Regions from separate parts of the Kitasatospora sp. NPDC089913 genome, predicted to be linked through region 2. Evidence: riboswitches for the same ligand, from Rfam matches in the RefSeq annotation. Region 2 holds a riboswitch; the other holds the start of a gene.
What was found. A riboswitch is a leader RNA that binds a small molecule or an ion and turns the genes downstream of it on or off. The one in region 2 is predicted to bind cobalamin.

Region 1 (14,294 bases), on a different contig from region 2:
CGGGCTCCAGCGGTCAGGGTCGGGGGTGTGCTCGGCGGCGTCGTGACCGCTGTGCGGACGGCGGCCGGGGAGCTTAGGTGCACCTTACTAAGGTCGCCCTAATTCGTCTACTTTGCTGTAGACATTCGCGCGGTGCGGGGGTGGCGGCAAGGGCAACTGCTCGGGTGTGGCTGGGTGGTGGGGCTGGGTGGTGGGGCGGGGTGATGGGGTGGGTCGGTGGCGGTGGGTGCCGGGTGTGCTCTCCGGTCGGGGTCGGACGCATTGGTCGGTCTGCATATGCAGTCGATCGACATATGCAGAGAGATGGCCTATGTTGATCCGCAGGACGGACCGCCGGCTCCGGAGAACGGACGAGCCGTGGGGGTGGGCGTCCGCCGTCCGTGCATGGCCTGGCACGCCGTCAGGCCGGCCGCTTCCCGTGGGAGGACCGCAGTGCATCACCGTTCCCGTACACCCGGACCCAAGCTGCTCGGTGTCGCGATCGCCGCCGTGCTCGGCCTCGGAGTGGCCGTGCCACCCGCCTTCGCCGGACCGGCCGGGGGACCGTCCGCCGACGCCGACCCGGTGCCCGGGTTGGTCGCCGGGTCGGACACCGGGGCGCCGCAACTGGTCACCGGCCTCGCCGAGGCGGCCCCCGGCGACAACCCGGCCGAGGCGGCCCGCGCCCATCTGGCCGCCCATCAGGACCGCTACCGGATCGACCCCGGACAGCTCGTCGAAGCCGGCGTGGAGCGTGCCGCCGACGGCCGGCGCACCGTCAGGTTCGAGCAGCGGCACGGCGGCATACCCGTCTTCGGGGCCCGGTACCTGGTTCACCTGGTCGGCGAAGGCACTGGACAGCGGGTCGAGTCGGCCGGCGGCAAGTACTTCACCGGACTCACCGCCCCGACCGTGCAGAGCGTTCCGGACGAGGTGCTGCGACGGCTCGCGATCGGCGCGGTCCAGGACCCGGTGGCCCGCGCCGGCGCGACGGCCGAGGACCGCGGCCCGGTGGTGCTGCCCGGCGGTGCCGGCCGGCTCGCCCGCCACTTCACCGTGCGCGGGAGCGACCCGGCGGTGTGGGCGGCGAAGGCGCAGGAGGTGTTCGTGGACGCCTCGACCGGGGAGGTCGCGCTCTCCTACCAGGTACGCGCCCCGTACCCGCTCGACGTCCCGGGCGCCGCGGCATCGGGCGTCGCGGCGGGCGTCGCGGCATCCGCCGCCGCGACCTCTCCCGACGCGGCCGCCGCCGCCCCGGCCCTCGAACCCGCCACCGGCACCGCGCCCGACGCCCTCGGCCGCCCCGCCCGGGTGAACATCGGCCGACTCCCGGACGGCACCTACCAGCTCGTCGACCTCACCCGCCCCGCCACCGTCACCACCTACGACGCGGCCGGTCGCGACGAGCTGGACTTCAGCACCCTGCCCGCCGACGCCCACCCCGCCGCCTCGCCGACCACCGACTTCCCGGCCGTCACCGGTACCAGCGGCGCCACCGACGCCCACCTCAACGCCGCCGCCGTGTACGACTTCTACCGCGACCGACTGGGCCGCGACGGGATCGACGGCAAGGGCGGACCGATCACCTCCGTCGTCAACGTCACCAGCTTCGGCGAGCCCCTGGACAACGCCTACTGGGACGGCCGGAAGATGGTCTACGGAGGCGGCAGCGGCAAGTACCTCCCGTTCTCCGCCGCGCGCGACGTGGCCGGCCACGAGATGACGCACGGCGTCGTGAAGCACACCGCGGAGCTGGTCGGACTCGGCCAGTCCGGTGCCCTCGACGAGGCCGTCGCCGACTACTTCGGCAACGCCATCGAGGTGACCGGCCGAGGCATGCCGATGACCGACCCCAGGGCCGCGCTGCTCGGTGAGGACCTCTGCCGCACCGGCACCCCCGAGGCCTGCGCCGACCGCCGGCTGGACGACCGCCGCACCACCGTCGCCGACTACGTCGGAGCCCCCGCCGGGGTCGACAACGGCGGCGTGCACCTCAACTCCACCATCTTCTCCGGCGCGTTGTGGGACATCCGGCGCACCCTCGACCCGCTCCTCGCCGACCGTCTGGTCTACCGCGCGCTGGCCGAGTACCTCACCCCGCTGGACGACTTCGTCGACGCCCGCAACGCGGTGCTCGCCGCGGGCCGCGCGCTCGGCCTCGACCGTGCCCGGCTCCGCACCGTGGCCGCCGCCTTCGACGCCCACGGGATCAAGGCCGGCTGGCAGCGCCGGATCGGCGTGGACAGCCGGCCGCTGCTGCGCGAACTCTCCACCGAGAGCGTGGCGCCGGACGTCGCGGCCGGCCGCTGGGTGGCGGCCACCGCGGGCGAGGGCGCCAAGGGCAGCATGGCCGTGTACACGGGCGCCGTCGCCGGCTCCGCCGAGCCCGCCCGGCTCAGCGCGGAGGACGGCCGCTCGCACGGCTGGCCCGCGACCGACGGTACGACGGCCGCGTGGGTGGCGATGGGGCCGGGGGCCGACGGTGGTTGGGGCATGGAGGTGCTGGCCCGGCCGCTCGACGGTGGCCCGGCGCGCAGCGTCCAGCGCGGCGCGAACCAGTACTTCGGCGATGTCCGGGTCTCCGGTGGGGACGTCGCCTTCCTGATGACGGACTACGCCACCGGCCGCGGCGGGCCGGTGCTCTCCCGCGCCGGCGCCCCGGCGGTGCCGATCGCGCTGCCGGAGGGCCACCGGGCCTCCGCCCTCGCCTTCCGGGACGGCCTGCTCGCCTGGACCGAGAGCTGGCAGGTCGGTGAGCGGACGGTGAGCGCGCCGACGGTCTACTCGCTCGCCGCCGGCAAGGTCGTCGCCCAGTACGTGGTGGACGACGCGAACGCCGCCGCCGGGACCGAGGTCGGCAGCACCCGACTGGCCGGTGGCCGGCTGCTGTGGGTCGAGACCCCCTTCGACCGGACGAAGGGCAGCACGATCCGCTCCGGCGCGCTGGACGGCTCCGGGGTGAGCGACCTCCTGCCCGCGGGCCCGAGGCTCGGCACCGGCACCGAGCCGCGCCGGATCTCCGGCCTCACCGCCTCCGACCGGGCCGTCACCTTCGCCGAAGCCGCTCGCCCGGTGACGGGCGGCACCAGGAACACGGACCTGCCCAAGCTCTGGCAGCTCCCGCTCACCGGCGGCACCCCGGAGCGGATGTCCTGCAACCGGGGCGGCCAGTACTCCCCGGTGGCCGACCGGGGGACCCGGGTGGTCTGGCTGGACGCCACGGCGGGCCGTACCGACCTCGTCGTGCGCGAGCGCGCGGCCGGCACCTGCTGACCGAAGGCGGCTGCCCCGGGGACCCAAGGGCTCTCGACCCCGAAGCCCGGCCCCCGTCCGCCCCGGTCTCCCGCCCGGCCGCCGCATCCCTGCGGCAGCCGGGCGGGTCCTTGCCGTGACCGGACCGCCGCTCCCGCCGCAGCAGGCTCGTCGCCGAAGTGCTGGTACCGACGACCCGCCTGTGCGGTCCAGGTGACGGACCACCGCCCGCCGGTCCCGGCGGCCCGGGCCGCTGAGGTCCTGTCAGCCGAGACCCGGCGACGGCGATCCGACCTCGAACCGGCCTTGACCCTCTCTCGGCCGAGCCGACATCATGAGCCGTCATGTTCTGACTCCGCCGTCGGGGGAAGTCCGGTCGAATTCCGGCGCTGACCCGCAACGGTAGGCCGCCGACGGCAGTCGGTGGCGAGCCCGAGTACCCGTCGGCGGAGGCGTGTCCCCTCCTCCCGTCGTGGTCTGCGGCCAGGGGCTCCCGGAGCCGTCGGGCGGTCCGTCCCGCGCGGTCGCCGGCGGTCGCCCGTGCGCCCAGGCCCGGAAAGGCCTCGCATGTCCGACTCCGCGCTCCGCCGCCGCCCGCTCCGCCTGCTCGCGATATCCGCGCTGGCCCTGACCGCCACCCTCCCCGCCGCCACCGCCGCCCAGGCTGCCGCGCCCGTCCCGGCCGTCACCGCGCCGGCCGTCACCGCTGCGGCCCCGGCCTCCGGCGACAACGCCACCACCTACCGTCCTGACGCCGCCGCGGCCGGCTGGCTCGCGCGCCAGCTGGTCAACGGCGACCACTTCGAGTCGGTCTTCGACGGCACCGCCTACCCCGATCAGGGCCTCACCATCGACGCCGTGCTCGCCTTCGCCGCCGCGGGCAGCGCCGACCAGGCCGCCGCCCGCGCCACCGCCTGGCTCGCCCGCCCCGACATCCTGAGCGGCTACCTCGGCGACGGCACCACCGAGGCCTACGCCGGTGCCACCGCCAAGCTCCTGCTGGTCGTCGAGGTGCGCGGCGCCACCCCGTCGGCCTTCGGCGGCGTCGACCTGCCCGCCCGGCTGCGCTCCCTGCTGACGCCGAGCGGCCGCTTCTCCGACCGCTCCCAGTGGGGCGACTACAGCAACGCCTTCGGCCAGTCCCTCGCCCTGATCGCCCTCCAGCGCACCCCCGGTGGGGTACCGGCCCCGGCCGTCGACTTCCTGGCCGCCGCCCAGTGCGCCGACGGCGGCTTCCCGGTCTCCTTCGGGCAGGCCACCTGCACCGCCGACGCCGACGCCACCGCGCTCGCGGCCCAGGCGCTCGCCGCCACCGGCCGCAGCGCCAAGGCCAAGGCGGGCCTGGACTGGCTGACGGCCCACCAGAACACCGACGGCGGTTTCGCCGCGGCCGGTGCCACCACCTCCAACGCCAACAGCACCGGCCTGGCCACCTCCGCCCTGCTCCCCGGCGGACGGTTCATCAGCGGCCTCAAGGGCTGGAGCAGCCTGGTGAAGCTCCAGCAGGGCTGCTCGGCCGACCCCTCCGTGCGCGGCGCCGTCGCCTACGACGCCAGCGGCTTCAACCCCGCCAACGCCGCCCGGGCCACCGCTCAGGCCGTCCTCGGCCTCTCCGGCCAGGGCCTGGCCGGCCTCAGCGCCCACGGCGCCCGCCCGTCCGCCCCGACCCTGGCCTGCCCGGCCCCGGCCGTGCGCCCCTGACGGTCGCCCGCCCGCCCGTGACCCGCACTGCCGCCCGCCACACCCCAGGAGCACGCCCATGACCACCTCCGTCCACCCGGCCCGCCGTACCCTCGGCGCCTTCGCCACCGCTGCGGCCCTCACCGCCGGCCTGCTCGGCGTCTCCACCGCGACCGCCCCGCAGGCGCAGGCCGCAGCCTGTTCCGGCACCTCCGGCGTCACCGTCGTCGTCGACTTCACCGCCCTCGGTGGTGGCATCGAGACCGGCTGCGCCCCGGGCGACCCGGCGAGCGGCCTCGCCGCGATCACCGGCGCCGGCTTCTCCTACTCCTTCCACCCGCGCTTCCCGGGTTTCGTCTGCAAGATCAACGCCCTGCCGACGACCTGCACCAACCCCACCGGCACCGCCTACTGGTCGTACTGGCACGCCCCGCACGGCGGCCCGTGGTCCTACAGCAGCCTCGGCGCCGGCTCCTACAACCCGGCCCCGGGCGAGGTCGAGGGCTGGTCCTTCGGCGCCGGTGCCCAGCCGGGCATCACCGCGCCCTGACCCCGGCCCCGCTCTCCCCAGGGCGCGGTCCGGCCCGGACCGCGCCCTACCGGCCGGGCGTCCTCGGGGCCTCCAACTCCACGTGGTGGACGGTGAAACCGCCCTGCAGCACCGGGGCGAACGGCGCCGGAGCCATGCAGGTGCCGACCACCGGTTGGTAGGGCTTCTGGTCGGCGTCCAGGTCGAGATTGGCCACGCCCCAGGAGAATCCGAGGCGGGCGCCGTCGCGGCCGCTGCCCTGGTAGACGCTGAGACCGATCCGCTCCTTGCGGTTCTCGGTGTCCGAGCCGATGACGGCGGTCAGGGTGGCGACCGGGCCGCCGGTGCTCAGGCAGTCGACCTCGGCCTCGGCGCTGTGGACCTCGCCGGTGGCGGCCACGCGGTGGGAGTAGCGGACCGTGCCCACGGCATCGGTGGGCAGCCCGTTCGGCGAGTTCGTCCCCGGGAGGGGGCGGGAGTAGGGCTTCGCGCGGGCGTCGACGGTGAACCGGATCTCGTCGTCCGGGGAGAAGGCGTACGAGATCCGGGCGCTGCCGCTGACGCTCGCCGTCCGCTCGGGCCGGTCGCCCCGGCCGGCGGGCCCGGACTCGCCGGACAGGGAAACCGTGGACACGCCGTCCGTGGACAGGGTGTCGGCGGAGGCCGGCGCGACGCCCGAGAGGGCGGCGAGGGCCAGCCCGGCGGCAGCGGCAACCCGTGCGGTCCGAGCAGCCCGAGCGGCACGTGCGGTCCGGACGGCGGCACGGTTGTGGGTACGAATGCGGAACATGGTGGGTCTCCCTCCCCGGCGGCCCCGTCGGCCGCCCTCTCGATGCCCCCAATCCTGGTCGCGGCACCCCCACCCGCACATGTACCGATCGGCACATCTACCGAGCTCGCCCGGCGGCTCCACCCCTGCCGAACGGCAGGGTCGGAACCGACGACCCGTCAGCCGGTCAGCCGGTCAGCTCGTCAGCCCGTCGCCACCGGCACGCCCTCCGGCCGACCGGCCAGCAGCGCCGCCACGTGGTCGGCGCAGCGGACGGCGGCCTCGGCCATGGCACCGCGGGTCATCCCCGCGACGTGCGGCGTCAGCAGGGCGTTCGGGAGCCCGAAGAGCGGTGAGGCGAAAGCGGCGTGCTCGTGCTCGAAGGTGTCGACGGCCGCCGCCGCGAGCGGGTGCCCGGGATCGCGCAGGGCGTCGGCCAGGGCCGCTTCGTCGACGATCCCGCCCCGGGCGGTGTTCAGCAGGACCGCGCCCGGCCGCACCGACGCCAGTTCGCGGCGGCCGATCAGTCCCCGGGTGCGTGCCGTGAGCGGCAGGTGGACGGACAGCACGTCGCTGGTCGTCAGCAGTTCGGTGAGGGAGCCCGCCCGCCGGACGCCGTCCTCCTCGGCCGCCGGGCCGCGGCCGAGGCCGAGGACGGTCAGGCCCAGGGCGCGGGCCCGGCCGGCCAGTGCGCGGTCGGTCCGGCCGAGGCCGAGGATGCCGAGGGTCAGTTCGGACAGGGCCCGCGACGGTGACGCCGGAGTGCGCCAGTCGCCCCGGTGCGAAGCCGCGTTGTGCTGCACGAGGTCCCGGCTCAGGGCGAGCAGCTGGGCCAGGGCGAACTCGGCGACCGCGTCGGCGTTGGACCCGGGCGTGTGGGTCACGGCGACCCCGAGGCGGGCGGCCGCGCCGAGGTCGACGTGGTCGGTGCCCGCTCCGGCCCGGCCGATCACCCTCAGCGCCTCGGTCGTGCCGGCGGCCGTGGCGGCGAGGAACCCGGCGCGCATCGGCACCCCGGCCCGGGACTTGACGGCCCGGTGCCCGCCGTCGCGCAGGGTCGCGGCGATCAGGGCGGCCTCGTCGAAGGGGTCGAAGTCGGTGAAGGCCACCCGTCCGTCCCAGTCGTAGCGGGCGCGGGCCGGGTCCGCGACCCGCCGCAGGTTCAGGGTGACCTCCAGGCCGTGGCCGAGCAGCCGCTCCAGCTCCACGCGGAGCAGGTCCCCGGGCGCCGCGTCCAGCAACAGGATCCGGTTCCGTCCCACCGGGCCCCCGTTCCGCCCCACCGGGCCCCCGTTCTGCCCCGGCCGGATCCCCACGGACGCACGGCGACGCGGGGCGACGTGACGCGGTGCGGCACGGCGCGGCACGGTGCGGCGCGGTGCGGTTGCAACGAGGGGCGCGGGAGCTGATTGATGATCACTGCCGCTGCCAAGCTACCGCGCACCCGGGGGCTTGCCGCAAGGCCCCGGGGACGTCGGAGAATCACCGTCGAAACCGGAACAGGTGTGGCGGGAGGGGGCGGGATGCGTGTGGTGCTGTCGACGTACGGGTCGCGGGGGGACGTCGAGCCGATGCTGGGGCTCGCGGTGCGACTGCGCGAACTGGGCGCGGACGCAAGGCTCTGCGCGCCCTCGGACGAGGAGTTCGCGGCCCGGTCGGCCGCGCTCGGCGTCCCCGTGGTGCCGGTGGGCGACCCGGTGCGGGCGCTGGTGACCGGTGCGGCCCCGGCGGCGCCGGTGGACTTCCCCACCCGGGTGGCCCGGCTGACGGCGGCGTCCTACGAGGCGGTGCTCGGGCAGGCGGCGGCGGGCGGCGCGGTCGTCGCGACCGGGCTGTTCCCGAGCGCGGCCGGTGCCCGGGCGGCGGCGGAGACGGCGGGCGCCCGGTTCGTCTACGCGGGCCTGCAGCCCACCGTCCTGCCGTCGCCGCACCACCCGCCGTTCCAGTACCCGGGCCGGCCTGCGCCGCCCGCGGGGGCGGACAGCACGGAGCTGTGGGAGCTGGACGTCGAGAGCATGAACGCGCTGTTCGGCGGGGCGGTCAACGCGCACCGGACGGCGGTCGGCCTGCCGGTGGTGGAGAACGTCCGTGACCACGTCCTGACCGGGCGGCCCTGGCTGGCCACCGACCCGACCTTGGGCCCGTGGCTGCCGGCCGACCTCGACGTGGTGCAGACCGGCGCCTGGCTGCTGCCGGACCCGCGCCCGCTGCCCGCCGGTCTGACCGCCTTCCTGGACGCGGGCGAGCCGCCGGTGTACGTGGGCTTCGGCAGCATGCCGATGCGCGGGGCGGAGGACGTCGCCCGGCTGGCCGTCGAGCAGGCCGTCGCCGCCGGCCGCCGGGTGGTCGTCGGCCGGGGCTGGGCGGAACTGTCGGCGGGTGGGGACGGCGCTCCGGACGACCGTTTCGTGACCGGCGAGGTGAACCACCGGGCGCTGTTCGCCCGAGTCGCGGCCGTCGTGCACCACGGCGGCGCGGGCACCACCACGGCGGCCGCCCTGGCGGGTGCGCCGCAGCTGGTGGTGCCGCAGATCGTCGACCAGCCGTACTGGGCCGCCCGGGTCGCCGAACTGGGCATCGGGGCGGTGCACGACACGGCCGTTCCGACCGCGGAGTCGGTCGCCGCCGCGCTGCGGACCGTCCTGGCGCCGCGGACCCGGGGGCGGGCCGCCGCCGTGGCCGCCGCCGTCCGCACCGACGGCGCGGAGGTGGCCGCGCGCCTGCTGCTCGACGGGTGCTGACCCGCCCCCGGGCCGGTGCGGCGCGGGACCCGGGTACTCGGGGTCGCCGGCCGGATTGCCGTGCCGCGGCCCGGGCACCCGCCCGGTGTCCGGGGGGTGAGCACCGTGGTGCGGAGGTGGCCGTGATGGACGGACCGGGCCTGTCGAGCCGGGAACGCCGCATCCTGGCGGAGATCGAGGGCGACCTGCGGGCGGACCGCCGCCCGGCCGGGGCGGGACGAGCGGGTACGCCCGACGTCCGGTGACGCGTGGCGTGCCGTCCGGCCTACTGCCGGTGACGCCCGACGCCCGGTGACGCACGGTGTGCGGACCCGAGCCTGCAACAGACCCCGGTGGAACGGGGCCGGGAAACATCGAGGACCGGAGAACATTCAAGCCGACAAATCAGAATGAACCGCTCCATGTCGGGTACCAGAACCACCGGAGCGGTCGCACAGCACCGCACGCCGTTCCCGCGCCCGCACAGGGCGCCACCTGGACCGTCGCTTGAAGAAGCCGGGCAGAGGTCTTCGGGAAGAGGGGCCGCAGTGCGCGGGCGATCACGCCCTACCCTCTCGCGGTCCGAGGCGTTCCCGCTGCCCAGGAGAACCGCCGTGTCCACAACGATGTCGGACGTCGGCCGTCGGACCGACCCGCCGCCCGTTACCCCCGATGCCCTGCCCGCCGCCGCCGACGGCGTCCCCCAGGACGCCACCGCTGTCCCGCCGACCGACATCCCGTCGCCCTGGCACCCGGCCGACCCGCCGCCCGACCTGCCCCCGCGCCCGAGCGAGGCGCAGCTGCGGGCCATGGGCAAGACCGAGGCCCGCGAGCTGAGCGACGCGCTCTTCGACCGCCTCGCCGGCCTGGCCCGCGAGACCCACGCGTACAGCTACGTGCGCGGCACCATCATCGAGCTGAACATGCCGCTGGTGCGGTTCATCGCCGGCCGCTTCCGTCACCGCCCCGAGGACATGGACGACATCCTCCAGGTCGGCACCGTCGGCCTGATCAAGGCCGTCGACGGTTACGACCCGGGGCGCGGCGTCGAGTTCGTCACCTACGCCATCCCCACCATCGCCGGCGAGATCAAGCGCTTCTTCCGGGACACCTCCTGGCCGGTCCGGGTGCCGCGCCGGATGCAGGAGTGCTACCTCGCCGTGGCCCGTGGCTCGGACCGGCTGGAGCAGGAGCTCGGCCGGCTGCCGCACCCGGAGGAGATCGCGGAGGCGCTCGACCTCGACGTCGACGAGGTGGTCGAGGGTCTGATCGCGGGCCGGGTCTACCGGCCCAACTCCCTCGACGCCCCGCGTGAGCAGGACACCGACGAGTCGGGCAGCGCGCTGCTGGACCGGCTCGGCTCGTGCGATCCGGGGATCGAGCTCGCCGACTTCCGCACCGCCGTCCGGCCGCTCCTCCGGCAGCTGCCGCGGCGCGAGCAGACGGTGCTCGAAATGCGGTTCTGGGAGGACCGGACCCAGTCCGAGATCGCCGCGCGGATCGGGGTCTCCCAGATGCACGTGTCCAGGCTGCTCTCCGCCACCCTCGCCCACCTGCGCGAACAGCTGGACGACCGGGACGCGGCGGGTTGGAGCGACGACCCGGACGGTCCCGGGTCCTCTTCGGAGCAGGGTCGAGGCTGACTCCACGAGGCTGGTCCGGGCGGCCGACTCCGGGCGGCCGACTCCGGGCGGGGCGGCCGCACCCCGGGAGTCCGGAGGGCGCCGACCCGGTATCCGACGGACGGAACGGAGCAGACCCTCCGACCGGGAATTCCGGTGCTTCCTCGTGTTTCCGGCCCCCCGCAGCGGATACCCGCGCTGCGGGGGGCCGTCGGTACGAGAGAGGAGAGCGCGGTGGCAGCGGAGGTTCCCGACCGCGTTCCGGAGCGGCTCCGACCGTCTCCGCAGGCACCTGTCGGCAGCCTGACCTTCGGCGCCCGCCACGTGTGCCGTCGGCCGCGCCGTGCGCAGCGTCCGCAGCGTCCGCAGCGTCCGCAGCGTCCGCTCCGGCGTTCCCCGGCGCTCGCCGCGACCGGCGGTTCGATGACCACGGCCGCCGACGGTGCGCGCCGCCCGGTACCGAAGCGCCTGGACCCCGCACCGATCCACGGACCCGCCGCACGGGCCGGGCCCGGCTGCGAACGCGCCCGACCGGCCGCCGCGAACGAACAGGAGCATCCGTCATGACCCGCCGCCCGCCCCGCCCGCCCCCCGGGGCCGTCACGGCCGCCCCGGACCAGTCGGTCGGACTCACCGTCCGCACCCGGCCGTCGGCCCTCGGCACCGTGCTCTCGCTGCACGGAGAGCTCGACCTCGACACGGTGGCGGTGCTGCGCGAGGCACTCGACCGCGCTCCGGCCACCCCCGGCACCGTGCTCCTGGTCGACTGCGGCGACCTCGCGTTCTGCGACTCCACCGGCCTGTCCGCGCTCCTCGACGCCGCGGTCGGGGCACGGGAGCGGAAGACCCGGATCGAGCTGGCCCGGCTTCGGCCGATCGTCCGCCGCGTCCTCGAACTCACCGGCGCCATCGACGCGTTCACCCTCCGCGAGAGCCTGCCGCCGTGACCGCGCCCTGACCGCGCCGCGACGGTCGAACGTCCCGCTCGGGGGCACCGGTCGGACCTGCCCCGCCGGTGCCCGACCTGCACGTGTCGTGCCCGACCCGCCCGTGCCGTTCCTGGCCGCCTGCTCCCTACTGCTTGCCCGGCCCTCCGCCTGCCCGCTCGCCTAATCGCCTGCCGACGCCCCGCGTGGCGGCTGCCGTGCCGTGCGTGCTTGTGTGCAGGTCGTGGCGATGCCACGGCGAAACGGCGGTCCGACGTTCGCCGGGCGCCTTTCGGGGAAGCCGCAGGGCGGGGGACCGGACCGCGTAGGCGGAGAGGGAGGTCGGCGGGGATGAGGCGGCAAGGACGGATCGTGGCCGGGACGCGGTCCCGGGCGCTCGCGGTACGCGGGCGGGTGTGGGCGGCCACCAGCGGAGCGCGTCCACGGGCGCTGCCGACCCTGGGACTTCTGCCGCTGGTGCTGCTGGCCGCCGGCCTCGCCACCGACGCGGCGCCCGTACTGTGGGCCCTGATCGGCGGCTGGCTGCTGGCCCTCGGCGGCGCCGGGCTGCTGCTGCGGCGGTCGGCCGGGAGCGGTGACCGACCGGGAGCTCCCGGCTCCTCCGCCGCCGGGGCGGACCGGCGATGAGGACGGCGACGAGGCGACTGCCGCCGGCGGCCCGCGGACCGCTCTCCGTGGCGGTGCTGGAACTGGTCTCCGCCGGTCCGCCGGACGGGACCGCCCGGCCGGCACCGGCCGCCGGCGGCGACCCCTGGGGCCAGGACCACCAACTGGCCCTCCACCTCTGTTACGAACTGCACGACCGGCGCCTTCCCGGCGCGCATCCCGACTGGGAGTGGGACCCAGGACTGCTGGCCTTCCGGCAGTCCCCGGAACGCCCCTTCCTGGCCGCCCTCCGCGCCGAGGCCGGGCCGGTCCCGCCGCTCGCGGACCTGGTCGAGGACATGCTGAGCGCGACGGGCGGCGGCGGCCCGTCCGTCTACCTCCTCACGGAGGGCGAGCGCCGGCAGGCCAGGGAGTACCTGGTGCACCGCTCCCTCTACCACCTCGAGGAGGCGGACCCATAGGGGCCGAACGGCACGCCGTTCAGCGCGTCGGCCAGCGGCCGGGTGTCCATGCCGGGCGGCTGGCCGCCCGGCGCGCGGACAAACCCGTGACGGGAGGCGCGGGCGGGCCGGACCTGTCCGCACGGCCCCCCCGGCCGGGGCCGTCGCGCCCGATGTCGGGCGCACGAGGCCGAGCGGCCGACGGCGAGCGGTAGGTGTTCCGCCGTCGGTGCTCCGCCGTCGGTGTTCCGTGGCCGGCGCTCAGTGGCCGACGCTCAGTGGTCGGCGGCCGCCATGGTCTCGCGCACCGACACCAGGCACGGATCGCAGTAGCGGTCCGGCGCCCCTATCGGCGTCTCCACACCGTTCGGCACGACCCGGCGGGACAGCTCCAGCAACTGCCCGCAGAGCGCCGTCGACGCGTCGTCCTTCGACACCACGTGCCACATCAGACCGGACGGCTCCACCGCCGCATCGGTCTCGGCCCACATCTCGTACACGACTGCCTCCCTGAGCAGGGGTTGGGGCTCTCCCATGCAATCCCGGGCCGGGCCGGGCGGCCACCGGGTGTCACCCACTGGGGCGTTTCCCGACTGCGGAGGTTTGGCGTGCCCGTGGCCGGGGCAGACCGCTGGACCCGCCGGGGTCCCGAGGGTTACCGGCGGGACGTCGGGGCAGGCGCGCGGCCGGGGCCGGACGTGTCCGGCCCCGATCCGCAGCACCACCGGCACCACAACCAGCAGGGAGGCACCGGATGAGCACGGTGAAGGAATCGGTCGACGTCGACGTGCCGCTGCACGCCGCCTACAACCACTGGCGGACCAGCGTCGGGGGCGTCAGCCGCGAGTTCGACACCGAGATCGTCGACCAGCTCCCGGACGAGCGGATCGCCTGGCGGACCGTCGACGGCGACGTCGACCAGAAGGGCGTGGTCACCTTCAGGAGCATCGACGACGTGCACACCAGGGTCAGCCTGGCCATGGAGTTCCAGCCCGAGGGCCTGGCCGAGAAGGCCAATTCCGCCATGGGCAGGGTCGACCGGAGGGTCAAGGGCGACCTGCGGCGGTTCAAGGACTTCGTCGAGGAACGGGGACGGGCGGAAGGAGGCCGGCGCGGCCGCATCACCCCCGGCTGAGCCCCGGTACGGCCGCCGCGACACCGCCCCTGGTCCCGTACGGACTGGGGTGCCGTCGTGCCTCGCCCTGCCCGTGTCCGTGTTGCCGCTGCCTCCGGTGCCGCGCCGCTCCGCGCCCCGCGCCCGGTGGTTGTCCGCGGGCTCCCCGGGTAGGCGCCGGACGTGGAGCACAACGAACCCCCGGCGGACGTCGGCGCAGGCGCGGCCGACGCGTCCGCGTACGACATCTGCGACCACTGCGGCCTGGCGGTCCTCGCCGAGGACCTGCTCAGCGCGATCGTCCCCGACTCCTCGGCCGTCCACGTCTCCGATCCGGAGCTCGACGGCAGGCGGGTGGTGACGGCGTGCTCGGCCGGGCACCTGGCCGCGCTGGTCGAGGTCTACCGCAGCCGTCCGTTCGTCCCCGAGGAGCAGTACGCGGCCAAGGTCTGCCGCACGCTGGCCGACTACGACGAGCCGGTGCCGCTCGGCGTGGTCGCCGCCCTCAGCGGCCTGTCGGAGGACCAGGCCCAGCAGGGCGTCGACTGGCACAACGCCCGGGCCCAGGAGTGGCGCGCCCGCTACGGCGACCTGGACGGCGTGGGGGACGAACCGGACGGTCCTGCGGACCCGGGC
Region 2 (14,294 bases):
GCACCGCGATCGAGGTGCTGGACGCCGTCCGCGACTCCGGCCAGGTGCCGGCCGAGCGGATGGGCGAGGTGGTCGCCCGGATCTCCTTCTTCGTCAACGCCGGGGTGCGGTTCGTCGAGGAGATGTGCAAGATGCGGGCCTTCGGCCGGCTCTGGGAGAAGGTCACCCGGGAGCGGTACGGCATCGAGGACCCCAAGCAGCGCCGGTTCCGCTACGGCGTGCAGGTCAACTCGCTCGGCCTGACCGAGGCCCAGCCGGAGAACAACGTCCAGCGGATCGTGCTGGAGATGCTCGCCGTCACGCTCTCCAAAGACGCCCGCGCCCGCGCCGTCCAGCTGCCCGCCTGGAACGAGGCGCTCGGCCTGCCCCGCCCGTGGGACCAGCAGTGGTCGCTGCGGATCCAGCAGGTGCTGGCCTTCGAGTCCGACCTGCTGGAGTACGGGGACATCTTCAACGGCTCCGAGGTGATCGAGGCCAAGACCGAGGCGCTGCTGGCGGGCGCCGAGGCCGAGATCGCCAAGGTGCTGGGGATGGGCGGGGTCATCCCGGCCGTCGAGTCCGGCTACCTGAAGTCCAACCTGGTCGCCTCGCACGCCGCCCGCCGGGCCCGGATCGAGTCCGGCGAGGACAAGATCATCGGGGTCAACTGCTTCGACACCACTGAGGAGAGCCCGCTCACGGCCGACCTCGACACCGCGATCATGGTCGTCGACCCGGCCTCCGAGCAGTCCGTGCTGACCGCGCTGGAGGCCTGGCGCAGTCAGCGCGACGAGGCGGCCGCGCTGAGCGCCCTGGCGGAGCTCAAGGCCGTCGCCGGCACCACCGCCAACCTCGTGCCGGCCACCCTGGCCTGCGCCCGGGCCGGGGTCACCACCGGCGAGTGGGCCTTCGCCCTGCGCGAGGTGTTCGGCGAGTACCGCGCGCCCACCGGCGTCGGCGGCGCCCCGGTCGCGGTCCCGGCCGAGCCCGGCGGCGAGCTGGCGGCCGTCCGCGAGGCGGTCGCCGCGACCGCCGCCGAACTCGGCGCCGGCAAGCTGCGGCTGCTGGTCGGCAAGCCCGGCCTGGACGGGCACTCCAACGGGGCCGAGCAGATCGCCGTCCGGGCCCGCGACGCCGGGTTCGAGGTGGTCTACCAGGGCATCCGGCTCACCCCGGAGCAGATCGTCTCCGCCGCCGTCGCCGAGGACGTCCACTGCGTGGGCCTGTCGATCCTCTCCGGCGCCCACTCCGAGCTGGTGCCGGACGTGCTGCACCGGCTGCGCCGGGCCGGGGTGGAGGATGTCCCGGTGATCGTGGGTGGCATCATCCCGGCAGCGGACGGCGAGGCCCTCAGGGCCGCCGGCGTCGCCGCCGTGTTCACCCCGAAGGACTTCGGCATCACGACCATCATCGGCCGGATCGTGGACGAGATCCGGCTGGCCAACAGGCTCCAGCCCTGGACGCCGGCCCCGGCCACGACGACCAGCTGACCCCGGAAGGAACCACCCCCTTGTCCCAGAACCGCCTCCGCCCGCGCCGTTCCTGCCTCGCCGTGCCGGGCTCCAACCCGCGCTTCCTGGAGAAGGCCCAGGGCCTGCAGGCCGACCAGGTCTTCCTCGACCTGGAGGACGCCTGCGCCCCCCTGGTCAAGGAGAGCGCCCGCCACACCGTCGTCGACGCCCTGAACAACGGCGACTGGACCGGCAAGACCCGGGTCGTGCGGGTCAACGACTGGACCACCCACTGGACCTACCGCGACGTGATCACCGTGGTCGAGGGCGCCGGCACGAACCTCGACTGCATCATGCTGCCGAAGGTCCAGGACGCCGAGCAGGTGAAGGCGCTCGACCTGCTGCTCACCCAGATCGAGAAGACCATGGGCTTCGAGGTCGGCCGGATCGGCATCGAGGCGCAGATCGAGAACGCCAAGGGCCTCATCAACGTCGACACCATCGCCCAGGCCTCGCCCCGGCTGGAGACCATCATCTTCGGCCCGGCCGACTTCATGGCCTCGATCAACATGAAGTCGCTGGTGGTCGGCGAGCAGCCGCCCGGCTACTCGGCCGACGCCTACCACTACATCCTGATGCGCATCCTGATGGCCGCCCGCGCCAACGACCTCCAGGCGATCGACGGCCCCTACCTCCAGATCCGCAACCAGGAGGGCTACCGCGAGGTGGCCGGCCGCGCCGCCGCGCTGGGCTTCGACGGCAAGTGGGTGCTGCACCCGGACCAGATCGGCGCCGCCAACGAGATCTTCTCGCCCTCCCAGGAGGACTACGACCACGCCGAGCTGATCCTCGACGCCTACGACTGGTGCACCTCCGAGGCCGGCGGCTTCAAGGGCTCGGCGATGCTCGGCGACGAGATGATCGACGAGGCCAGCCGCAAGATGGCGCTGGTCGTCTCCGGCAAGGGCCGCGCGGCCGGTATGAAGCGCACCTCCACGTTCGAGCCCCCGCAGGCCTGAGACCGGTCAGGAGCCGTCGATCATGCAGTTCGGACGCACCTACGAAGAGTTCGAGGTCGGCGCCGTCTACCGGCACTGGCCCGGCAAGACGGTCACCGAGTACGACGACCACCTCTTCTGTCTGCTCACCATGAACCACCACCCGCTCCACATGGACACCAACTACGCGGAGCGGACCACCGACTTCGGCAAGAACGTGGTGGTGGGCAACTACATCTACTCGCTGCTGCTGGGCATGTCCGTCCCGGACGTCTCCGGCAAGGCGATCGCCAACCTGGAGATCGAGTCGCTGCGGCACGTCGCGCCGACCTTCCACGGCGACACGATCTACGGCGAGACCACCGTGCTCGACAAGTGGCCGTCCAAGTCCAAGGACGACCGCGGCATCGTGTACGTCGAGACCAAGGGCTACAAGCAGGACGGCACGGTCGTCTGCGTCTTCCGCCGCAAGGTGATGGTGCCGACCGCGACGTACATCGAGGCGCGCGGCGGCGAGCAGCCCGCCCGGCCGACGCCGCTCGCCTGAGCCCTCTCGAAGCCCAACCCCCAGGACCCCGGACGGGCCCGGCCGCCGTCATCGGCCGTGCCCCGCACCGGTTCACGGGGGCTCCGCGGAGCCACGCCCGCGGGGCCCCCGTCCACTCCCCCACCCTCGTTTTTCCAGGCATGACAGGAGCCGCACGATGGGACGCCTCGCACAGACCGACGGCCTCACCGAGATCCAGCGGGACATCCTCGCCACCGTGCGCGAGTTCGTCGACAAGGAGATCATCCCGGTCGCGACCGAGCTGGAGCACAAGGACGAGTACCCGACGGCGATCGTCGAGGGCATGAAGGAGCTCGGGCTCTTCGGCCTGACCATCCCCGAGGAGTACGGCGGCCTCGGCGAGTCGCTGCTGACCTACGCGCTGGTGGTCGAGGAGATCGCCCGCGGCTGGATGTCCGTCTCCGGCATCGTCAACACCCACTTCATCGTCGCCCACATGATCAACGCGCACGGCACCCAGGAGCAGAAGGAGCACTTCCTGCCCCGGATGGCGGCCGGCGAGATCCGCGGCGCCTTCTCGATGTCCGAGCCGGGCCTCGGCTCCGACGTCGCCGCGATCAGCACCAAGGGTGTGAAGGTACGTGGGGGCACCTCCCAGCCGGAGGCTGGGGGAGACTTCTACGTCCTCAACGGCCAGAAGATGTGGCTGACCAACGGCGGCACCTCCAGCCTGGTCGCGGTGCTCTGCAGGACCGACGAGGGCGGCTCCACGCCGTACAAGAACATGACCACCTTCCTGGTCGAGAAGACGCCGGGCTTCGGCGCCAACCCGACCGTCCCCGGCCTCACCGTGCCCGGGAAGATCGAGAAGATGGGCTACAAGGGCGTCGACACCACCGAGCTGGTGCTCCAGGACGTCCGGATCCCGGCCGACCGGATCCTCGGCGGCGTCCCCGGCCGCGGCTTCTACCAGATGATGGACGGCGTCGAGGTCGGCCGCGTCAACGTGGCCGCGCGCGGCTGCGGCGTCGCCCGCCGCGCCTTCGAACTGGGCATCTCCTACGCCCAGCAGCGCTCCACCTTCGGCAAGAAGATCGCCGAGCACCAGGCGATCCAGTTCAAGCTCGCCGAGATGGCCACCAAGGTCGAGGCCGCGCACCAGATGATGGTCATGGCCGCCCGCAAGAAGGACAGCGGCGAGCGCAACGACCTCGAGGCGGGCATGGCGAAGTACCTCGCCTCCGAGTACTGCAAGGAGGTCGTCGAGGACGCCTTCCGCATCCACGGCGGTTACGGCTTCTCCAAGGAGTACGAGATCGAGCGGCTCTACCGGGAGGCCCCGATGCTGCTGATCGGTGAAGGTACTGCGGAGATCCAGAAGATGATCATCGGGCGCCGACTGCTGGAGGAGTACCGCATCGCGGGCTGACCACCCCGCTGCGGGGCTCGCGGCCGGCCCGCGAGACCGCCGGACGACGGGCGTGCGGGCCCGTCCCGGCACCGCGCCGTGTCCCGCCCCGGAGGCCTGGTCCGCCCCGGGGCCGACACGGCCGCTCCGGAGCGGCCGCAGGGCGTACAGCTGCTGTCACACGCCCTGCGGCCGCTCCGGCACACCGTCCCGCGCCCCCGACGGGCAGTCCGGGAGGACCGGCCGGGCAGCGTTGAGACATGAGTCACCAGCTTCGCCCGGTCCCTTGGGAACCGGAGCGGGGCGAGCTACGGTCGTATACAAGGGGGCGCGTCGGCGCCTCCCGCAGGTCACATGAACGAGCAGGCGGGTTGCCCACCCACCGTGTGCTCCCGATAGCATCCACCGGGACAGCAGACGTCCCTCTATTACCCGATCCCGCGGTGGCCCCCGTCCAGCGGCCATGATCCCCCGCGACAAAGGTCTTCGATGCCCATCAGCCCGTCCCCTCACTCCTCCGTCACGGACCGCGATGCCCTCGCCGCCACGACGGCCGGCCGGCGACCCCGCGTGACCATCGCGCGCGGAGCCACCCCCTGGTTCGTCCCCACCCTCGCCACGGCCGCCGTGACCACCGCGCTCACCCGGCGCAGTGGCAAGTGGGCCCTGGCCGCGGTACCCGCCTGTGCGCTCGGCGCCGGCATGCTGTGGTTCTTCCGCGACCCCGAGCGTGAGATCGGCACGGGCAGAGTGATCTCCCCCGCCGACGGCGTGGTCCAGAGCATCGACTCGTGGCCGGACGGCCGGACCCGCGTGGCGATCTTCATGAGCCCGCTCAACGTCCACGTCAACCGGGCGCCCCTGCCCGGCACGGTGACCTCCGTCGAGCACGTGCCCGGTGGCTTCGTGCCCGCGTTCAACAAGGACAGCGACCAGAACGAGCGGGTCGTCTGGCACTTCGACACCGAGCTCGGCGACATCGAGATGGTCCAGATCGCGGGCGCCGTGGCGCGCCGCATCGTGCCGTACGTCGACGCCGGTACCAAGGTCGAGCAGGGCGAGCGGATCGGTCTGATCCGCTTCGGGTCCCGGGTCGACACCTACCTGCCGGCCGGCGTCGAGGTCGGCGTCGAGGTCGGCCAGAAGACCACCGCCGGGGTGACGCGCCTTGACCGTGACTGATCCTGAGACGATCGTCGGCCTGGACGACGAGGAGACGGCCCTGCGCCGTCGCCGCTGGGCCCGCGACCGCGAGCTGCGCGCGCCGCGCTCGCCGCAGCACCTGTCCACCGCCGACTTCCTCACCCTGGGGAACGCCGTCTGCGGCTTCCTGGCGATCTACTCGATCACCACCGGGGTGCTCGTCCCGCACATCACCAACCCGGACGCCGCGCCGGACAAGCACAGCGCCGCCACCGCGGTGACGCTGCTGCTGATCGGCTCGATGTGCGACCTGTTCGACGGCCTGGTGGCGCGCAAGCTGCGCTCCTCCGCGCTGGGCGCCGAACTCGACAACCTGGCCGACCTGATCAGCTTCGGCATCGCGCCGGCCTACTTCGTCGCGGTCTGGGGCATGGTCTCGCCCGGCTCCAACAGCCGGCTGTCGGCGCTGATCGCGCTGACCGTGCTGCTCGCGGTGGTACTGCGGCTCGCCCGCTTCTCCACCGTGAAGATGCGGCCGGGGGTGTTCCAGGGCATGCCCTGCCCGATGGGCGCGATGACGGTGATCGCCATCGTGCTGCTCGACCCGCCGTTCCTGCCCGGTCTGCTGGCGATCTTCGCCGTCGCGTACCTCATGGTCAGCCGGATCGAGTACCCGAAGCCGCAGGGGCTGCTGGCCACCGCCACGCTGTGCTGGATCGTGGTCTCGATCGGCTGCCTGGCGGCCTGGGCGACCGGTCTGCCGGGCGGCGACAACCTGCTGCACATCGGCGCGTTCGCGCAGATCGCGCTCGCCGCGATGGCGCCGCTGCTGGTGATCCGCCGCAAGGTCGGCCAGAAGGTCGGCGACGTGCGGGCCCGCCGCGCGGAGTCGCGGATCGGCTGACGACCGCCGCAGGACATGCGGAAGGGCCCGGCTCCCCTCGGGGAGCCGGGCCCTTCCGCATGTCCTGGCGCCGTCCGCGCGAACCGCTCGCTCAGGCACCGCCGCGGTGCACGCTGAACGCCGAGCGGCGGGCCGCCCGGGCCACCGCCGGGTCCGGGTGGACGCCGGAGACGGCCGTCAGCACCGAGGCCGCCCGGGGGTGCCCGGACTGCCGGGCCCGGGCGAACAGCCGCACCGGATCACCGGCCGAGGCGCCCTCGACATGGCCCACCAGAAGTTCCGTTTCCCCGTGGTCCAGCACGGCCGCGGCGGTGTCCACCCAGAGCCAGGCGGCGTCCTCCGCGCCCAGCACGTCGGCCGGCGAGACCCCCTCGTCCGAGCGCTCGGCCAGCCACAGCAGCGCGTACGGGCGCAGCACCGGCTCGTCGACGGCGGCCCGGACGGCCTGCTCGGCGGTGGATCCGGCCACCCTCAGCGCCTCGAAGGCCAGGCCGCGCACCAGGGCGTCCTCGCCCTGCGCGGCCTCCAGCAGCTCGGCCACCGCCCGGTCGGCGGGGCGGGCGGCCAGCCAGGCCCGGTACTCGGCGCGGGCCGGGCCCGGCGAGTAGTCGGCGCAGGCGCTCAGCAGTTCCATCGCGCTCTGCTCGATGTGGCCGGCGGCGGTCTGCGCGACGGTGCAGATCTCCTCCAGCTTGGCCCGCACCGCCCAGTGCCCGAGCGGCGAGAGCTCGGCCGCGTTGTCCTCGCGGACCAGCGCGCCGACGGCGGCCAGGCCGTCCAGCATCCAGTCCAGGACGGCGGCGACGTCGGCCGGCGAGGCCGGGGTGTCGATCTGCGGCTCGCGGCAGGTGCCGCGGACGGCGGAGACGGCGGAGGCCGCGTGCGGGACGGGCGAGAGGCCGAAGGCGCCCTCGCCGCCGCCGACCCGCCGCTCGTCCAGGCCGCGCCGGAGCAGTTCCAGCAGCTCGACGTCGGCGACCGGGCCGTCCACCAGGTGCAGGAAGGAGAGCAGCTGGGGCGCCTGGTCGACGGCCTGCCCGGCGAGGACCGCGAACACGCCGCGCAGGGCGGCGGGCGGCACCGGGGCGAGCAGGGTCCAGGCGTCGAACAGGGTCGACCAGCCGCGGATCACCGCCTCGTCGTCGTGCTCCCAGGCGTGCAGGCGCCAGCCGGGGACGGCGCCGCCGTCGCGGGGCTCGACCAGGCCGACCAGCAGGGCCTGGCCCCAGGCCTTGGCGGCGGCGCCCACCGTCATGGCGAGGGCGCGGCCGGCGGCGCGGGCGTCCTCGGGGAGCAGTTCGCCGCGCTTGTCGACCTCCTCGAGGTCGCCGGCCCAGCGGGCGATCCGGACGGCGTCGACCAGCATCCGGCGGGCCAGCGGGGCCAGCTCGGCGGGTGCGGGGAAGCCCTCCGGGACGGGGACCCGGCCTCGGCCGGGGGCGGGGGCGGGGCCTCGTCGGCGGGGTACGCCCTGGCTCCCCGGCCTCGCGCCGGCGGGGCGGTGGGCCGTTCCGGGGAGACGGGTCACCGTCGCGCCGGAACCGTTGGTCGGCGGGAGCGGGGCATCACGGTCGCGCGGATTCCGAGACGTCACGTCGAGCAGTCTTCCCCTTGTACCGGCCTTCTGTCACATCCGGTTGTCCGCGCGGGGCGGGGCGGGGGCGCGGGGGGATCGACAAGATCGGGCAACAGAGCCCAAACCGACTGGCTTGATCTTTGTGGCGGGTCCATGCCAGGTGGGGCGGCCCGGAGGGGCCGGTGGTCCGGAGGGGGTCCCGGGCGGCCCGCGCGCCGCCCTCCGTCCGCCGGCCGCTCACCCGCTCCCCCCGGCTCCCCGGCCCCGCGCGACGCGGCGGGGAGCACCCGGCGGGGTCGGAGCCGGGGCGGCGGGGGCGACGGGGGCGGCGGCTCAGCAGAAGGGCGTGAGCCAGCGGCGCAGGGTCTCGGAGTAGCGGTCCGGGTCGGTGTTCCACAGCGCGGCGTGGTCGCCGCCGGGAAAGGCCTGGAGGTTCACCAGGGACGGACGGCTCGCGGCCAGCCGCTCGGCGGCCCGGAACGGCGCCACCGGATCGTCGGGGCCGTGCAGCACCAGGGTGGGCACCCGCAGGTCGGTGCCCTCCGCGAGACGGGCGAAGTCGGCCAGATCCACGCCGGTCCGGCCCTCGGCGGCCAGCGCGCCGAGTTCGGCGGCCGCGCCCCGGTACCCGGCCCTGGCCGCGCCCCGGCGGGCCGTGGCCGGCCAGTCCAGCACCGGGGAGTCCAGGACCAGGCTGCTGACCGAGGAGGCGAAGTCCGAGCGGGCGGCGGCCTGCAGGGCCATCGTGGCGCCCAGCGACCAGCCGTACAGCACCACCCGGCCCGCGCCGCCGTCCAGGGCCAGCCGGATCGCCGCCTCGACGTCCCGCCACTCCGTCTCGCCGAAGTGGCCCAGGCCGTCGGGGGAGGCCGGCGCGCCCGCGTCGCCCCGGTAGCTGACCGCCAGCGCGGGCAGGCCGAGCCGCCGCAGCACGGGCAGGACGGGCAGCACCTGGGCGCGGTCGGCGTCCGGGCCGTGCACCAGGATCACCCAGGTGCCGCGCTTGCCGTCCAGCCACCAGGCGGGCAGCGCGCCCAGCTCCCCCTCGACGGCGGTCTCGCCGAAGGTCAGGCCGAGGGCCGAGGCCGGGTCGCCGAGGTACACCCGCGGGGTGAAGCGGACCTCGGTACCGGGGGCGAGGGTGCCACGGTCGGCGCGGACCAGGCGGCGGGTGACGCCCCGTTCGTCGCGGTGCAGGACCTCCTCGACGACGGCGTGCCCGTCCTCCCCCCACTCGACGGCCCAGCGCCCGGGGCGCTCGCTCTCCGCGCTCCGGGTGAAGGTGATCCGCCCGGCCCCCAGGCTCTGGACCACGACCGGGCCGGTCCGCTCCCGGGCGGCCCCGGCCGGGCGGACCATCCGCTCCGAGGCCCGGCGGCCGATCACCAGGACGGCCGCCCCGGTGCCGACCGCGGCGGCCGCCACGGTGGCCGCGATTCCCCAACGCATACTCGCTCCCCGCTGCTCGGTTCTGGGCCGACCGGTGTCCGGACCCACGTCACAGCCCAGTCCACTGGCCGCGACCCGGCCGGGCCAGCAGGACACGGCCGTACGGGTTGCCGCGCGGGGAGGGCCGCACCGGGATCGTCAGAACGAGAGTGCCAGAACGAACGCCGGATCACACGGGGATCGCGGGCTCCCGTCGGGCCAGCAGCTCCCAGAAGTGCTCGACCGGCGGGCCCCCGGCCGCGGACGGCGCGGCCGCCCCCTCGGCGGGCCCCCAGCCGCCGGACCCCCAGTGCGCGGGCACCTGCCGCTCGTCCTGGAGCACGGGCAGGACGGCCTCGAGGTCCGCCCGGTCCACCGGCACGATCCGGACGATCGCGCCGACCTGCGCCTGCCAGCGGCCGTCCACGCAGCGCCGCAGCCGCCGGTCCAGCTCCTCCCGGCGGCCGGTGGCCGCGACCAGCTCCCGCAGGGTCAGGCCCAGCACGTGCGCGAGCGCGGCCGTCGGCTCGGCGTCGCCGTCCCACTGGCCGGTGACCTCGGCCCGCCGGTACTCCCCGGCCGGGACGCCGATCCGGCGGGCCGCGCCGTCCTGGCTCAGTTCGCGGGCGAGCCGGAAGTCCCGCAGGCTCGCCGGGCGGACACCCATCAGCTGCTCGGGCGGGCACCACAGCGCCCGGGCCAGGGCGAGGAACTCCTCCTCGCCGGGGGGCGGACCGCCGTTCTCCCAGCCGAGGACGTGGGCCGGGAGCAGCCGGACGCCGTGCGCGGCCATCCCCTCGGCGACCTGCTCGGGCGTCAGGCCGAGGGCGGCGCGGTGGGCGCGGACGGCGGCGGGCGAGAACGGCACCGGGGGCGGCGGGGCGGGCGGGGCGGACCGGGCCGGACGTGCGAAGAGGTGGGAGCGCTGGGGTCGCATGGGTCCCGACGGTAGGCGCGGCGCCGGGTGGTGCCCCAGCCGACGAACGCACGAAGCGGGGCGGGCGCGCCGCCCGGCGGGGGTGGAGGATCGCACAGCGGGGCGCGGTCCGGCGGCGGGCGGCCTCGGAGGTAGCGACGGGGCACGGCGGGCCGCCGGGGCGGGTGGCGGACGGGTGCCGAGCGGGTGCCGGGGCGGGCACGGGGGCGGCCGCCGGGAGGGCCCCGGCGTGTGACCAACCCCTCCGCGACCTCGGTTGACTCCCCCTTCGGGCCCGTGATGGGATCCTTCAGCCATTACGGAGGCAAGCAGAGGAAGCCGGTGCGAGTCCGGCGCGGTCCCGCCACTGTCACCGGGGAGCACGACCGGAGTTCAGCCACGGAGGGCCGTCAGCGGCCGCCGGAAGGCCCGGGAGCGCGTCCGACCCGGGAGCCAGGAGACTCTCGCCCCCGGTACGTCGATCCAGGGCGCGGACCCTGAGTGAGGACACGCACGCGATGCAGGCTGCCCCGCCGGGCCGGGACCTCCCCCCGAGCACTCCGCCGACCGCGCCACCCGCCCTCCCTTGCGCCCGCTGACCCGGGCCGCCGCGTTCGGCGCGGGCGCCGTCGCCGGGTACCTGGCCGACGCCCGGTTCGGCGATCCGCGCCGCGGCCACCCGGTGGCCGGCTTCGGCGGCGCGGCCGGTCGGCTGGAGCGGCTGCTGTGGCGCGACGACCGCGCGGCCGGCACCGCCTACACCGCGCTGTGCGTGGGCGCCGTCGCGGCCGGCGCGGTGGCCGCCGACCGGCTGCTGGCCCGACGGCCGCTCGGCCGGGCCGCGCTCGCCGCCGCCGCGACCTGGACGGTGCTCGGCGGCACCTCGCTGACCCGGGAGGCCCGCACCGTCGGCCGCGCGCTGACGGCCGGTGACCTGACGGCGGCCCGGGAACGGCTGCCGCACCTGTGCGGACGCGACCCGAGCGCCCTGGACGAGCAGCAGATCGCCCGCGCGGTGGTCGAGTCGGTGGCCGAGAACACCGCCGACGCCGTGGTGAACGCCCTGGTCTGGGGCGGCCTGGCCGGTACCCCGGGGCTGCTGGCGTTCCGCGCCGTGAACACCCTGGACGCGATGGTCGGTCACCGCTCGCCGCGCTACGCCCGGTTCGGCTGGGCCTCGGCCCGGCTGGACGACGTGGCCGGCTGGCCGGGCGCCCGGCTGACCGCGCTGCTGACGGTGGCCGCCGCCCCCGAACCGCGCACCGCCTGGCGGATCTGGCGGCGGGACGGCTCCGCGCACCCCAGCCCCAACGCCGGCCAGGCCGAGTCGGCCTTCGCCGGCGCGGTCGGCGTCCGCCTCGGCGGGACGCTCCGGTACGGCGATCGCACGGAGCACCGGCCGGTGCTCGGCGAGGGGCTGCGCCCGGTCGGGGTGGACGACATCGAGCGGGCCTGCGTGCTCTCCCGGCGGGTGGGCGCGCTGGCCCTGGGTACGACCGTCGCCGGGCACCTGCTGCTGCGGGCGGCGCTGATCAGGAAGCGGAGGTACCGGGCATGAGCAAGGCACTGCTGGTCGCCGGGACGACCTCGGACGCCGGCAAGAGCGTGGTCACGGCGGGCATCTGCCGCTGGCTGGCGCGGCAGGGGGTCTCGGTCGCGCCGTTCAAGGCGCAGAACATGTCGCTGAACTCCTTCGTCACCGCCGACGGAGCCGAGATCGGCCGCGCCCAGGTGATGCAGGCGCAGGCCGCCCGGGTCGAGCCGGAGGCGGCGATGAACCCGGTGCTGCTCAAGCCCGGCGCGAACGGCCGCAGCCAGGTGGTGCTGCTGGGCCGCCCGGTCGCCGAGGTCGGCGCGCTGGACTACCGCGAACGCAAGCCGCTGCTGCTGGAACGCGCCCTGGAGTGCCTGGCCGACCTGCGCCGCCGCTTCGACGTGGTGGTCTGCGAGGGCGCCGGCTCGCCCACCGAGATCAACCTGCGGGACCGGGACATCGCCAACATGGGCCTGGCCACCGCGGCCGGCCTGCCGGTCGTCGTGGTCGGGGACATCGACCGCGGCGGCGTGTTCGCGGCCATGTACGGGACGCTGGCGCTGCTGTCGGCGGAGGACCAGCGGCACGTGGCCGGCTGGTTCGTCAACAAGTTCCGCGGCGACGCACGGCTGCTGGCCCCCGGGCTGGAGATGCTGCGGGAGCTGACCGGGCGTCCGGTGCTCGGCACCCTGCCGATGCTGCCGGACCTCTGGCTGGACGCGGAGGACTCGCTCGACCTGTCCACCGTCGTCGACCGGACCGCCGCGCGCGGCCCGCTGGGCGCCGACGTGCTGCGGGTGGCGGTGCTGCGCTTCCCCCGGCTGTCCAACTTCACCGACCTGGACGCGCTCGCCCAGGAACCCGGTGTGCTGGTCCGCTGGGCCACCAGGCCGGAGGAGCTGGCCGACGCCGACCTGGTGGTGCTGCCCGGCACCCGGGCCACCGTCGCCGACCTCGGCTGGCTGCGCGAGCGCGGCTTCGAACCGGTGCTGAGGGCCCGGGCGGCGGCCGGGCTGCCGGTGCTGGGCGTCTGCGGCGGCTACCAGATGCTGGCCGGCTCGATCGTCGACGAGGTCGAGTCGAAGGCGGGCCCGGTGGAGGGCCTCGGGCTGCTGCCGACGTCCGTGCGCTTCGGCGTGGAGAAGGTGCTCGGCCGGCCCGTCGGCGAGGCGTTCGGGGAGCGGGTCGAGGGCTACGAGATCCACCACGGCATCGTCGCGGTCGAGGGCGGCGAGCCGTTCCTCGACGGCTGCCGGGTGGGTTCCGTCCTGGGCACCACCTGGCACGGCGCGCTGGAGAACGACGGCTTCCGGCGCGCGCTGCTGCGCGAGGTCGCGACGGCGGCCGGCCGGGCGTTCGTCCCCGCGCCGGACACCTCCTTCACCGACGCGCGGGAGGCCCGGCTCGACCGGCTGGGCGAACTGATCGAGGAACACGCCGACACCGACGCGCTGTGGAAGCTGATCGAGGGCGGGGTGCCGGCGGCCGGATCGCTGCCGTTCCTTCCGCCCGGAGCCCCTGGGGAGCATGCATGAGTGACGTCCGATACCCGTTCACCGCGATCGTCGGCATGGCCGACCTGCGGCTCGGCCTGCTGCTGAACGCCGTCTCCCCGGCGGTCGGCGGGGTGCTGGTGCGCGGCGAGAAGGGCACCGCCAAGTCGACCATGGTGCGCGCGCTGGCCGGGCTGCTGCCCTCCATCGCGACCGTCGACGGCTGCCGCTTCGCCTGCGACCCGGCCGGCCCGGACCCGCAGTGCCCGGACGGCGCGCACGGCGGAGGCACGTCCTCGGAGCGCCCGGCCGAGCTGGTCGAGCTGCCGGTCGGCGTCTCCGAGGACCGGATCGTCGGCTCGCTGGACCTCGAGCGCGCGCTGTCCGAGGGCGTCAAGGCGTACGAGCCGGGGCTGCTGGCCCGGGCGCACCGCGGCGTGCTCTACATCGACGAGGTCAACCTGCTCCAGGACCACGTGGTGGACCTGCTGCTGGACGCCGCCGCGATGGGCCGCTCCTACGTGGAGCGCGAGGGCGTGTCGGTGCGGCACGCGGCGCGCTTCCTGCTGGTCGGCACGATGAACCCGGAGGAGGGCGAGCTGCGGCCGCAGCTGCTCGACCGGTTCGGCCTGACGGTGGAGATCGCCGCCACCCGGGAGCCGGTGGAGCGCGCCGAGGTGGTCCGCCGCCGGCTCGCCTACGACGCCGACCCGGCCGCCTTCGCCGGCCGCTTCGCCGCGGACGAGCGGGCGCTCGCCGACCGGATCACCGCCGCCCGCGAGCTGCTGCCGCAGGTGGAGCTGACCGACGCCGCCCTGCGGCAGATCACCGCCGTCTGCGCGGCGTTCGAGGTGGACGGACTGCGCGCGGACATCGTGATGGCCCGGACCGCCGTCGCGCTGGCCGCCTGGGCGGGCCGGACCGAGGTACTGGCGGAGGACGTCCGCAAGGCCGCC

Region 1: another riboswitch for cobalamin. It lies ahead of ACIPYS_RS29460 (peptidase); the one in region 2 lies ahead of ACIPYS_RS13485 (cobalamin biosynthesis protein).

The regions. Positions count from the first base shown of each region.
Region 1 is NZ_JBIVGI010000023.1:143,305-157,598, reverse strand. It holds gene ACIPYS_RS29465 (M4 family metallopeptidase) at 433-3,252, shown strand; cobalamin riboswitch at 3,555-3,694, shown strand; gene ACIPYS_RS29460 (peptidase) at 3,799-4,932, shown strand; gene ACIPYS_RS29455 (hypothetical protein) at 4,991-5,461, shown strand; gene ACIPYS_RS29450 (hypothetical protein) at 5,508-6,230, opposite strand; gene ACIPYS_RS29445 (NAD(P)-dependent oxidoreductase) at 6,413-7,471, opposite strand; gene ACIPYS_RS29440 (glycosyltransferase) at 7,733-8,950, shown strand; gene ACIPYS_RS29435 (RNA polymerase sigma factor SigF) at 9,544-10,572, shown strand; gene ACIPYS_RS29430 (STAS domain-containing protein) at 11,115-11,498, shown strand; gene ACIPYS_RS29425 (hypothetical protein) at 11,850-12,125, shown strand; gene ACIPYS_RS29420 (hypothetical protein) at 12,122-12,565, shown strand; gene ACIPYS_RS29415 (hypothetical protein) at 12,820-13,044, opposite strand; gene ACIPYS_RS29410 (SRPBCC family protein) at 13,299-13,679, shown strand; gene ACIPYS_RS29405 (hypothetical protein) at 13,842-14,294, shown strand, end outside.
Region 2 is NZ_JBIVGI010000007.1:70,604-84,897, forward strand. It holds gene ACIPYS_RS13440 (protein meaA) at 1-1,469, shown strand, start outside; gene ACIPYS_RS13445 (CoA ester lyase) at 1,490-2,449, shown strand; gene ACIPYS_RS13450 (MaoC family dehydratase) at 2,472-2,975, shown strand; gene ACIPYS_RS13455 (acyl-CoA dehydrogenase family protein) at 3,133-4,365, shown strand; gene ACIPYS_RS13460 (phosphatidylserine decarboxylase) at 4,834-5,526, shown strand; gene ACIPYS_RS13465 (CDP-alcohol phosphatidyltransferase family protein) at 5,513-6,391, shown strand; gene ACIPYS_RS13470 (hypothetical protein) at 6,483-7,985, opposite strand; gene ACIPYS_RS13475 (S9 family peptidase) at 8,301-9,416, opposite strand; gene ACIPYS_RS13480 (helix-turn-helix domain-containing protein) at 9,586-10,332, opposite strand; cobalamin riboswitch at 10,596-10,795, shown strand; gene ACIPYS_RS13485 (cobalamin biosynthesis protein) at 10,898-11,869, shown strand; gene ACIPYS_RS13490 (cobyric acid synthase) at 11,866-13,380, shown strand; gene ACIPYS_RS13495 (putative cobaltochelatase) at 13,377-14,294, shown strand, end outside.